Regions from separate parts of the Enterobacter sp. WI-ESBL-E8 genome, predicted to be linked through region 3. Evidence: predicted binding sites of a transcription regulator. Region 3 holds the regulator's gene; each other region holds the start of a gene.

Region 1 (4,213 bases), 1.4 Mb from region 3:
ATGGGGCTTGAACGCGTCAGCCAGGTCGCCGCGCGTCTTGATGTGCTCAAACCGGCACCTTTCGTGTTTACCGTCGCGGGCACCAACGGCAAAGGTACCACCTGCCGTACCCTGGAATCCGTGCTGATGGCTGCGGGTTACAGGGTAGGCGTTTACAGCTCTCCACACCTGGTACGCTACACCGAGCGGGTGCGCGTGCAGAACGGCGAACTGCCGGAATCGGCGCATACGGCGTCGTTCGCGGAAATTGAAGCCGCGCGCGGTGAGACCTCATTAACCTATTTTGAATACGGTACTCTGTCGGCGCTGTGGCTGTTCAGGCAGGCGCAGCTGGACGTGGTGATCCTTGAGGTCGGCCTCGGCGGTCGTCTTGATGCGACCAATATGGTGGATGCGGACGTGGCGGTGGTCACCAGCATCGCGCTGGACCATACCGACTGGCTGGGTCCGGACCGGGAAAGCATTGGCCGCGAGAAGGCCGGTATTTTCCGGGCCAATAAGCCTGCCGTGGTCGGCGAGCCGGATATGCCACACACCATCGCTGAGGTGGCACACGAGAAGGGCGCGCATCTGCTGCGCCGCGGCGTTGACTGGCAGTATGAAGTACGTGATAACGCCTGGCGCTTTAGCGATGCACAGGGCGCGCTGGACAACCTGCCGCTGCCGCAGGTGCCACAGCCTAACGCGGCGACTGCCCTGGCGGCACTTCGTGCGAGCGGCCTTGCGATCAGCGAGCAGGCGATCCGCGACGGCATACAGAACGCGATTCTGCCCGGGCGCTTCCAGATTGTCAGCGAGTCACCGCGTTTGATACTGGACGTGGCGCACAACCCCCATGCGGCGGCGTATCTCGCGGAACGTCTCAAATCGTTACCAAAAACCGGGCGAGTGCTGGCGGTTATCGGTATGCTTCATGATAAAGATATCGGCGGGACGCTGGCCTGCATGGAGAGTGTGGTCGATAGCTGGTATTGTGCTCCTCTGGAGGGGCCGCGCGGCGCGACGGCTGAGCAGCTGATGGAACATCTCGGCAAAGGCGCAATCTACAGTAGCGTGGCGCAGGCCTGGCATGCCGCGATGGCGGATGCTAAACCAGAAGATACCGTGCTGGTGTGTGGTTCATTCCACACGGTGGCACATGTCATGGAAGTGATGGACGCGGGGAGAACCGGTGGCGAGTAAGTTTCAGAACCGTTTAACAGGAACCATTGTGCTGGTCGCGCTCGGGGTGATTATTCTCCCGGGTCTGCTCGACGGGCAGAAAAAGCATTATCAGGATGAGTTTGCCGCTATTCCGCTGGTCCCTAAACCGGGCGACCGCGATGAGCCGGATATGCTGCCGGCGGCGACGCAGGCGCTTCCTGCTCAGCCACCGGAAGGTGCGGCGGAAGAGGTGCGTGCGGGCGATGCTGCAGCGCCGTCGCTCGATCCGTCTCGCCTGGCGGCAGCGAGCAACAGCGACATCGATCCTGTGCCGGTAGAGCAGCCTAAGCCTGTTGAAAAACCGAAGCCGGTCGACAAACCGCAGCCGAAACCGCAGCGTGATAAAACGGCAGAACAGCTTGCCGCGGCGTCAGAGACGCCTCCGCCAGCGAAACCGGCTCAGCAAGAGGCCGCTGCCCCAACGGGTAAAGCCTACGTTGTACAGCTGGGCGCGTTGAAAAATGCCGATAAAGTCAATGAGGTGGTGGGTAAACTGCGCAGTGCGGGATATCGTGTTTACACTTCACCAACCACGCCGGTGCAGGGTAAAATTACCCGTATTCTCGTGGGGCCAGAAGCGTCTAAGGACAAGCTGAAAGGTTCGCTCGGCGAGCTGAAGCAGATCTCCGGCCTGAGCGGCGTAGTGATGAGCTACAGCGCGAACTGATAAAATCTTGCCCCTCACCCTAACCCTCTCCCCAGAGGGGCGAGGGGATAGTTTGCTCCCTCTCCCTTGAGGGAGAGGGCTGGGGTGAGGGGGAACGGCAGACGTCCAAAGAGACGTAATAAGCCACGGCGTTGAACATTTTTTCAGCGCCTTTTTTATTTACGCGGGGGAAGGAAATCCCTACGCAAACGTTTTCTTTTTCTGTTAGAATTCGCCCCGAACTGGATGACAGGGCGTTAAATCGTGGGACACATATGGTCTGGATTGATTACGCCATCATTGCGGTGATTGGTTTTTCCTGTCTGGTTAGCCTGATCCGTGGCTTTGTTCGTGAAGCGTTATCGCTGGTGACATGGGGTTGTGCTTTCTTTGTCGCCAGTCATTACTACACTTACCTGTCTGTCTGGTTCACGGGCTTTGAAGATGAACTGGTCCGAAATGGAATCGCCATCGCGGTGCTGTTTATCGCGACGCTGATTGTCGGCGCTATCGTGAATTACGTGATAGGTCAGCTGGTCGAGAAAACCGGTCTGTCAGGAACGGACAGGGTGCTCGGGATCTGTTTCGGGGCATTACGAGGCGTGCTGATTGTGGCCGCGATCCTGTTCTTCCTGGATACCTTCACCGGGTTCTCCAAAAGCGAAGACTGGCAAAAATCGCAGCTCATTCCAGAGTTCAGCTTCATCATCAGATGGTTCTTTGACTATCTGCAAAGCTCGTCGAGTTTTTTGCCCAGGGCATAAACCCTGAGATGTGGCTTAACGAGGAAAAGACGAATGTGCGGTATTGTCGGTATCGCCGGTTTCATGCCGGTAAACCAGTCGATTTATGACGCGTTATCGGTGCTTCAGCACCGTGGGCAGGATGCTGCGGGTATCATCACCATTGATGCAAACAACTGCTTCCGTTTACGCAAGGCGAATGGCCTGGTAAACGATGTGTTTGAAGCCCGCCATATGCAGCGTCTGCAAGGTAATATGGGTATCGGTCACGTTCGTTATCCTACTGCTGGCAGTTCCAGCGCTTCTGAGGCACAGCCTTTCTACGTCAACTCACCGTACGGCATCACGCTTGCTCATAACGGCAACCTGACCAACGCGCACGAGCTGCGTAAAAAGCTGTTCGAAGAGAAACGTCGCCACATTAACACCACCTCTGATTCTGAAATCCTGCTCAACGTGTTTGCCAGCGAGCTGGATAACTTCCGTCACTACCCGCTGGAAGCCGACAACGTCTTTGCTGCTGTCGCAGCGACAAACCGCCAGATCCGCGGAGCGTACGCCTGCGTCGCGATGATCATCGGTCATGGCATGGTGGCCTTCCGCGATCCAAACGGCATTCGTCCGCTGGTGCTCGGCAAGCGCGACCTCGGCGATGGTCGTACCGAATATATGGTTGCCTCTGAAAGCGTGGCGCTGGATACCCTGGGCTTTGAGTTCCTGCGTGACGTTGCGCCGGGCGAAGCGGTCTATATCACCGAGAAGGGCCAGCTGTTTACCCGCCAGTGTGCCGATAACCCGGTCAGCAACCCGTGCCTGTTTGAATACGTTTACTTTGCCCGCCCGGATTCCTTCATCGACAAGATTTCCGTCTACAGCGCGCGCGTGAACATGGGCACCAAGCTGGGCGAGAAGATTGCCCGCGAGTGGGACGATCTTGACATCGACGTCGTCATTCCTATCCCGGAAACCTCCTGCGATATCGCGCTGGAAATCGCCCGCATTCTGGATAAGCCATACCGTCAGGGCTTCGTGAAGAACCGCTACGTTGGCCGTACCTTTATCATGCCGGGCCAGCAGCTGCGTCGTAAGTCCGTGCGCCGCAAACTGAACGCCAACCGCGCCGAGTTCCGCGACAAGAACGTTCTGCTGGTGGATGATTCCATCGTTCGCGGCACCACCTCTGAGCAAATCATTGAGATGGCGCGCGAAGCGGGTGCGAAGAAAGTCTACCTGGCCTCTGCGGCCCCGGAGATTCGCTTCCCGAACGTGTACGGTATTGATATGCCAACCGCCAACGAGCTGATCGCACACGGCCGTGAAGTGGACGAAATTCGCCAGATCATCGGTGCCGACGGCCTGATTTTCCAGGATCTGAACGATCTCATCGACGCGGTGCGCGCCGAGAACCCGGATATTCAGCAGTTCGAATGCTCTGTGTTTAACGGTATTTACGTGACCAAAGACGTTGACCAGCAGTATCTCGACTATCTGGATTCGCTGCGCAACGACGATGCCAAAGCCGTTCAGCTGCAAAACGATCTCGAAAGTTTAGAGATGCACAACGAAGGTTGATGCTCCGGCAGGTGAGGGCGTATGCCCTCACTTGCAACTCCCCGCAAAA
Region 2 (4,213 bases), 1.6 Mb from region 3:
ATCGTCAGGCGCGCAGGTCAGCGGATAGATAGGACACATGGCAATCATGCAGCCGATCTGCAGCGACGGATTAATCTCGCGCCCCGCCTTCACCGCCAGGGCGCTCGCCACCAGCTCATAGTGCGCGGCCTGGAACATCACCGGCTCGCGGTCTTCGCCCGGCTCATACTTCAGCCCGGAATTGGTAAACGGCGCAAAGTCTTCGTGGAAGTTGGCCTGGTTGTTGATCTCGTTGAAGGTCATCCAGTACTTCACTTTATGCTGGTAGCGCTGGAAAACGACGTGTGCGAAGCGAACAAAGAAGTCGATCAGCTTGCGGTTGCGCCATCCGCCGTACTCCGTGACCAGATGGAAAGGCATTTCGAAGTGAGAGAGCGTGATAACCGGCTCGATGCCGTATTTCAGGCATTCGTCGAACAGATCGTCATAGAACTTCAGACCCGCCTCGTTAGGCTCCCGCTCGTCCCCTTTGGGGAAAATACGCGTCCAGGCAATAGAGGTACGGAAGCATTTGAACCCCATCTCGGCAAAGAGCCTGATGTCTTCCTTATAGCGATGGTAGAAATCGATGGCTTCGTGGTTCGGGTAGTTTTTCCCGGGCAGCACGCCGTTGGTGATTTCACGCGGTACGCCGTGCGCGCCGGCGGTCATGACGTCGGCGACGCTCACCCCTTTGCCGCCCTCTTTCCAGCCGCCTTCCAGCTGATGCGCGGCAACCGCGCCGCCCCATAGAAAACCTGCTTTAAATCCTGACATACTCTTTCCCTCATTCGATGTTGCGGATTGCTGACGGATACTGCTGTCTGAAGTGGTAAACCGCGCCAATTAACCCGGCGCGGTTGCCGTGGCTGACAACATCGGCGATATCCGCGATGCCAAACCACGCGAGATGGGTGCGGAGCAAATCCATAAAACCGGGCCGCTCCGCAATTCCGCCGCCAATGAAAATGGTCTGCGGATCGAAAACATTCGCCAGGTTATAAAGACCTATCGCAATGCCGTTAAGAAAATCATCCACCAGGCGACGGCACGCGGCGTCGCCTGCGTCATAACCGTCAAAAATGGCTTCTCCGGTCACGTCATCCAGCGCCAGCCCGTGACAATCGGCGTAACGCTTGCGCAGGGTGCGTAACGTGCAGTTTTCATTCATGGAGTGGCGGGCAACGCGTCTTGAGTCCGCCCTTTCCGTGAGCATGTAGCCGAATTCCCCGGCGCGAAAACGCGCCCCGTGAACCAGCTTGCCGTTGCAGAAAATCGCCCCGCCGATCCCGGTGCCGATAGTCAGCACCAGAAAGTTGTCGATATCCGTCGCCTTGCCCTGCCAGCGCTCCGCCAGCAGCACGCAGTTAGCGTCATTCTCGACAGTGACCGGTAATCCCGTCTGCGCCTCAAGCCAGGCTTTCATCGCGAATTGATCGAAGCGGCGAATCGCCCCGCCCATCTCGATAAACCCGGTATGCGGATTCACATACCCCGGCGCGCTGACGGCGATCCCCGCAAGCCCGGGATGCGCCGCCACCCAGTTCAGCATCTGCGAAAGGATGGCCTCGCCGTCGCTGTTCTTAATGGCGGCCTTATCCCTCTGCAGCAGCGCTCCCTGCCCCGTCGCGATACCCATTTTTAATGCAGTGCCACCAATATCAAATGCGGCGATGTTCATGCCTTCATCCCTCCTGAATGAAACTGAAACCGGTTTCAGTTTATGATGTTCATTCCGCAAACCGCTTGCAAGCAGATCGCCGAAACCGGTTTCATTTTCGTGAACGGAATCAAGTTTGCGCGCCGTCCGGGACGCAACTGAAAAAAAAATCCTCTCGCCGAGAATAGGCTCGCAAACGTTTGCCTGGACTGTTAGAATTGCGCCGATTTTTCTTACTAGCTATGCAATCGCGTGGGGACTTGAGCCGTGACCAACAAAACTTCTCTCAGCTACAAAGATGCCGGTGTTGATATTGACGCAGGTAATGCGCTGGTTGACCGAATCAAAGGTGTGGTGAAAAAAACCCGCCGCCCGGAAGTGATGGGTGGTCTGGGTGGATTCGGCGCACTGTGCGCGCTGCCGCAAAAATATCGTGAACCTGTTCTGGTCTCGGGTACTGACGGTGTAGGCACAAAGCTGCGCCTGGCGATGGATTTAAAACGTCACGACACGATCGGTATCGATCTGGTCGCGATGTGCGTAAACGACCTGGTGGTTCAGGGTGCAGAGCCGCTGTTCTTCCTCGACTATTACGCGACCGGCAAACTGGACGTGGATACCGCAGCCAGCGTGATTAACGGCATCGCCGAAGGCTGCCTGCAGTCAGGCTGTGCGCTGGTCGGCGGCGAAACCGCGGAAATGCCGGGCATGTACCACGGTGAAGATTATGACGTCGCAGGCTTCTGCGTCGGCGTGGTAGAAAAATCAGAAATTATCGACGGCAGCAAAGTGGCCGATGGCGACGTGCTGATCGCCCTGGCCTCCAGCGGCCCGCACTCTAACGGCTACTCTCTGGTGCGTAAAATCCTTGAGGTGAGCGGCTGCGACCCACTGACCACCGAGCTTGAAGGTAAACCGCTGGCCGACCATCTGCTGGCGCCGACACGCATCTACGTGAAAAACGTGCTTGAGCTTATCGAGAACGTCGACGTTCACGCTATCGCTCACCTGACCGGCGGCGGCTTCTGGGAAAACATTCCGCGCGTGCTGCCGGATAACACGCAGGCGGTGATCGACGAATCGTCATGGCAGTGGCCAGCCGTCTTCAACTGGCTGCAGACCGCAGGCAACGTGAGCTCTCACGAAATGTATCGCACCTTTAACTGCGGCGTAGGTATGGTTATCGCCCTGCCGGCAAGCGAAGCGGATAAAGCGGTTAAGCTGCTGACAGAGAAAGGTGAAAACGCGTGGAAAATCGGTACGATTAAAGCTTCCGATTCCGAACAGCGTGTGGTCATTGAATGAAAAACATCGTGGTGCTCATTTCCGGCAACGGAAGCAATTTGCAGGCGATAATTGACGCCTGCAAACAGAAGAAAATCAACGGCACCATTCGGGCAGTATTCAGCAACAAGGCCGATGCGTTCGGCCTTGAGCGCGCGCGGGAAGCGAATATTCCCGCGCACGCGCTGGAAGCCAGCCAGTTTGCCGGTCGCGAAGCCTTTGACCGCGAGCTGGTTCAGGAGATTGATGCCTACGCCCCTGACGTCGTGGTGCTGGCAGGGTATATGCGTATTCTGAGCCCGGCTTTTGTCGCGCATTACGCAGGCCGTCTGCTGAATATTCACCCTTCGCTTCTGCCGAAATATCCCGGCCTGCATACCCATCGTCAGGTTCTGGAAAACGGCGATGAAGAGCATGGCACCTCCGTGCATTTCGTTACCGACGAGCTGGATGGCGGTCCGGTGATCCTGCAGGCGAAAGTCCCGGTCTTTGACGGCGACAGCGAAGAAGAGGTGACCGAACGCGTGCAGAGCCAGGAGCATGCCATTTACCCCCTGGTGGTCAGTTGGTTTGTTGACGGGCGTCTGGCAATGCGCGACGGCGCAGCCTGGCTGGATGGCGTTAAGTTACCCCCGCAGGGTTATGCGGCGGAAGAGTAGTTGGATATGTCGGGTAGCGCTGCCGCGCTTACCCGACCTGTGCATTGCATTACCCGATATTCCCTTCTCCAACCTTCTAAAATCCCCAACAAAAAAAATAACTGTCATACTTTTCTGGCACTGTTGGACATATCGTGGAAATGCTCGCCATAATAAGGACGAGACGGATTTACCACGTCCTGTGATTGAACTGGAGTGTGAGCTGTAATGGGTCAGGAAAAGTTATATATCGAGAAAGAGCTAAGCTGGTTAGCATTCAACGAACGTGTACTCCAGGAAGCGGCTGACAAAAGTAACCCGCTGATCGAGCGCATGCGTTTTTTGGGCATTTATTCCAACAACCTGGATGAGTTCTATAAGGTTCGCTTTGCCGAGCTGAAAAGGCGCATCATCATTAGCGAAGAACAGGGCTTAAACTCTCACTCGCGTCATCTGCTGGGCAAAATCCAGTCTCGCGTGCTGAAAGCCGATCAGGAATTTGACGGCCTGTATAACGAACTCCTGCTGGAAATGGCGCGTAATCAAATCTTCCTGATTAACGAACGCCAGCTTTCCGTTAACCAGCAAAACTGGCTGCGCCACTACTTCAAACACTATCTGCGCCAGCACATTACCCCGATTCTGATCAACC
Region 3 (4,213 bases):
AGGGTGGCGTATTTAACAACGCCGCTCAAGTGTGGAATCACACCTTCTACTGGCACTGCCTGGCACCGAATGCCGGTGGTGAGCCTGCCGGTGAACTGGCTGCCGCCATCAACGCCGCATTTGGCAGCTTCGCGGATTTCAAAGCGAAGTTCACCGATGCCGCGATCAAGAACTTCGGCTCTGGCTGGACGTGGCTGGTCAAAGAAGCTGATGGCAAACTGGCTATCGTTTCAACGTCTAACGCGGGCACCCCGCTGACCACCAGCGCTAAGCCGCTGATGACCGTAGACGTTTGGGAACACGCTTACTACATTGATTACCGTAACGCGCGTCCTAACTACCTGGAGCACTTCTGGGCGCTGGTTAACTGGGACTTTGTGGCGAAGAACTTCGCCGCGTAAGAGACACGCAGAAGGGCTCGCCCTTCTGCGTTTTTGGTTTATTCAGCAGCGCAGGCTGCTTCCGGCTGTTTACGACCCGACATCATCACCAGCAGCAGGCCGAGGGCGGCAATGATTGCCCCCATCACCGGCACAAAGCTGTACCCCAGCCCCCCTGAAATCACGGCCCCACCGGCCGCCGCACCGAGTGCATTGCCCAGGTTGAAGGCACCAATATTGACCGAAGATGAGAGACCCGGCGCTTCATGCGCGACACGCATCACGCGCATCTGCAGCGGTGGAACCACGGCAAAGGTTGCGGCACCCCAGACGACCATCGCAATGGCGGCCCCATACTCATTACGCGCCAGCCACGGAATGGCGATCATGATGACAATCAGCAGGGTTAAGAAGCCCTTCAGCGTCCCGCTCACGGAACGGTCGGCAAATTTCCCACCCAGATAGTTGCCAATCGAGAAGCCCACGCCAATCAGCACCAGCATTGCGGTAACAAAGAGAGGCGTCGCGTGGGTGATGTCATGCAACACCGGCGAAATGTAGGTGTAAAGGGTGAACATCGCCCCTGCCCCCAGGACGGTGGTAAGCAGCGCGGAGAGCACCTGCGGGCGCATCAGCACCGAAAGCTCTCTGCGCACGTCAGGACGTTCCCCCGCGCTGCCTTTTGGCAAGGAGAAGAACAGCGCCACCATGGCAATCACGCCTAGCCCGGCGGTCGCCAGGAAGGACATACGCCAGCCGATCGCTTCACCCAGCCAGGTCGCCGCAGGCACCCCGCCAATGTTGGCAATCGTCAGGCCCATAAACATGGTTGCCACGGCGCTCGCCTGCTTGTGTTTTGGCACCACGCTTGCCGCCACGACCGACCCCAGCCCAAAGAACGCGCCGTGGTTAAGGCTGGTCAGAATGCGTGACAGCATCAGCGTGGTGTAGTCCGGCGCAATGGCGGAAAGCACGTTGCCCAGGGTGAAAATCGCCATCAGGAAAATCAGCGCATTGCGGCGCGCGCGGTGCGAAAGGAGAAGCGTCATCAGCGGCGCGCCTACCATCACGCCGATTGCGTAGGCGCTGATTAACATGCCTGCAGCAGGGATCGAGACGTCCACGCCCCGGGCAATAACAGGCAGTAACCCCATCGGGGAGAATTCAGTGGTGCCAATCCCAAAAGCGCCAATCGCCAGGGCCAGCAGGGGAAAATTGATTTTCATGCGTCAACTCCGGATGCCGTGTCATGTGGTGACACAGAACAAAGAAGCCGAAAGCATGACATCAATCACAAAAAATGAGAAGTTAACAAAATGGCAAAAGATTTTTGCATGAGAAGTAACAATTGGGGCGATCGGGAGGGAGAACGCTCTCCCTCCGCGTAAATCAGTGCAGCGCAGCCGTCAGACCGGCAGCGACAATCAGAGCCAGCACAATAACGGTGGTGAACAGCGAAAACTTCAGATCGGAACTCATCAATTTTTCTCCTTTTAATCCCCCCACGAAAAGTGAGCCTGCTCATTTTTGCACAGTTTACGTCAAAAATCTTCCTGGATTTAAACTGATAAACACTTTACCTCTTCCCCTTTTCATCAAGATAGGACAAAATTCCACGCTAAATTTATTAGCGTACCGGCCATTGACCCCCTCCTGACGTCCCGTGTCGTTTTCCCGGCGTGCCGCAACTTAACATTGCGAAATAAGGGTGAGAGAAGGCAAACGTTTACCTTCAGGTTTTTCAGGAGCTTAGGATATGGTCTGGAGTGACATTTAATGGCAACAATTAAAGACGTAGCAAAACGCGCAAACGTTTCCACTACAACCGTATCACATGTTATTAACAAAACCCGCTTCGTGGCGGAAGAGACGCGCAATGCCGTCTGGGCCGCGATCAAAGAGCTGCACTATTCGCCAAGTGCGGTTGCGCGAAGCCTCAAGGTTAATCACACCAAATCTATTGGATTGCTGGCCACCAGCAGTGAAGCGGCCTATTTTGCCGAGATCATTGAAGCGGTTGAGAAAAACTGCTTCCAGAAAGGCTATACCCTGATTCTGGGCAACGCGTGGAACAGCATTGAAAAACAGCGCGCCTACCTGTCGATGATGGCGCAAAAGCGCGTTGATGGCCTGCTGGTGATGTGTTCCGAGTATCCGGAGTCCGTGCTGTCCATGCTCGAAGAGTATCGCCATATTCCGATGGTGGTGATGGACTGGGGCGAAGCGCGCGCGGACTTCACCGATTCCGTTATCGATAACGCCTTTGAAGGCGGCTATATGGCCGGTCGTTACCTGATCGAACGCGGTCACCGCGAGATTGGCGTGATCCCGGGTCCGCTGGAGCGCAACACCGGCGCGGGCCGTCTGGCCGGCTTCATGAAAGCAATGGAAGAAGCGCTGATCAACGTGCCGGAAAACTGGATCGTGCAGGGCGACTTTGAGCCGGAGTCGGGCTACCGCGCTATGCAGCAGATCGTCTCCCAGCAGCATCGTCCGACCGCCGTGTTCTGCGGGGGCGACATCATGGCGATGGGCGCGCTCTGCGCCGCCGATGAGCTGGGCCTGCGCGTACCGCAGGATATTTCCGTGATCGGGTATGATAACGTGCGTAACGCGCGCTACTTTACGCCAGCGTTGACCACCATTCACCAGCCGAAAGATTCGCTGGGCGAAACGGCCTTCAATATGCTGATGGACAGGATCGTCAACAAGCGCGAAGAGTCGCAGTCCATTGAAGTTCACCCGCGCCTTATCGAACGCCGTTCCGTTGCGGATGGTCCGTTCCGCGACTACCGTCGTTAATCGCTCTACGGGGCCAGCTACGCTGGCTCCCGTAACCACTCTCGGTTGAGCGTTTCGCTGTCTCCCAGATAATCCAGAAGCCAGTCCATGGCGGGTGAGACGTCATTTTGCTGCCAGGTGAGGCAGCAGGCCGCATCCGGGAAGGGATTCTCCAGCGTCAGTTCAACCCATTCTCCGGTATCGATTTTTGGGCGCGCAAAGTGCACGGGCACCATCGCGACGCACAGCCCGGCGCTGAGGCACGTCGCCGACGATTCCCAGTCAGGGGCCACCACCCGCCGCTGGTTATCCAGAAGCCAGGTGATACGCTTGGGTAATGAACGGGAGGTATCCTCCAGCACCAGTGAAGGCCAGTTGCGTAGCGTATCGTCGCTCAACGGCCCTTCCATTGCCGCCAGCGGATGATCGCGTGCCACCACGCACTTCCAGCTCAGCATGCCCATATCGCGAAAGGCGTAACGTCCCCCGACCGGGATCGCCTGCGTGGCCCCAATCGCCATCTCTGCCCTGCCGTCCGCCAGCGCATCCCAGACGCCGTTGAACACCTCCTGCGAGACCCGCAGCTCCACGTCAGAAAAATGCCGATAGAAATCGACGATCATTTGCCGGGTGCGTTCCGGCTTAACGATGTTATCCACCGCGATGGATAGATGTCCCCGCCAGCCGTTGGCGATCTGCTGACACTGTTCGCGGGTGATCTGCATTTTTTTGATAACAGAACGCCCTTCCTTCAAAAACCACGCGCCTGCGGGCGTTAATTCCACGTCGCGATGGCGCCGCTCAAACAGCGGCACCGCCAGCCACTCTTCGAGCTGACGCACGGTGTAGCTGATAGCCGAAGGGACGCGGTGCAGCTCCTGCGCCGCACCGCTAAAGCTGCCGTTACGCGCGACAGCATCGACCACTTCAAGAGAATAATCTGACCACATTTTCTGCCTGCAAAATTTTTGAATGCACCCGCCAAATATTAGCGTTTCACAAGCGGCTTTGCACTCCCTACACTCAGCGCCAACGTACACCTGCCTCCTTAA

What was found. The regulator PurR, encoded in region 3, represses purine synthesis genes. The targets are predictions, from matches to a motif close to CANGCAAACGTTTGCNTG.
Region 1: the regulator PurR is predicted to act here: its motif matches at 2,052-2,069, upstream of cvpA (colicin V production protein).
Region 2: the regulator PurR is predicted to act here: its motif matches at 1,829-1,846, upstream of purM (phosphoribosylformylglycinamidine cyclo-ligase).

The regions. Positions count from the first base shown of each region.
Region 1 covers NZ_JBRWXJ010000001.1:3,465,607-3,469,819, reverse strand. Annotated here, with positions in the region: gene folC (bifunctional tetrahydrofolate synthase/dihydrofolate synthase) at 1-1,182, shown strand, start outside; gene dedD (cell division protein DedD) at 1,172-1,870, shown strand; gene cvpA (colicin V production protein) at 2,125-2,613, shown strand; gene purF (amidophosphoribosyltransferase) at 2,647-4,164, shown strand.
Region 2 covers NZ_JBRWXJ010000001.1:3,591,186-3,595,398, forward strand. Annotated here, with positions in the region: gene ACWHWP_RS16980 (6-phospho-beta-glucosidase) at 1-756, opposite strand, end outside; gene bglK (beta-glucoside kinase BglK) at 767-1,660, opposite strand; gene purM (phosphoribosylformylglycinamidine cyclo-ligase) at 1,907-2,944, shown strand; gene purN (phosphoribosylglycinamide formyltransferase) at 2,941-3,582, shown strand; gene ppk1 (polyphosphate kinase 1) at 3,790-4,213, shown strand, end outside.
Region 3 covers NZ_JBRWXJ010000001.1:2,035,849-2,040,061, reverse strand. Annotated here, with positions in the region: gene sodB (superoxide dismutase [Fe]) at 1-401, shown strand, start outside; gene ACWHWP_RS09745 (MFS transporter) at 440-1,606, opposite strand; gene cydH (cytochrome bd-I oxidase subunit CydH) at 1,770-1,859, opposite strand; gene purR (HTH-type transcriptional repressor PurR) at 2,157-3,182, shown strand; gene punR (DNA-binding transcriptional activator PunR) at 3,200-4,111, opposite strand.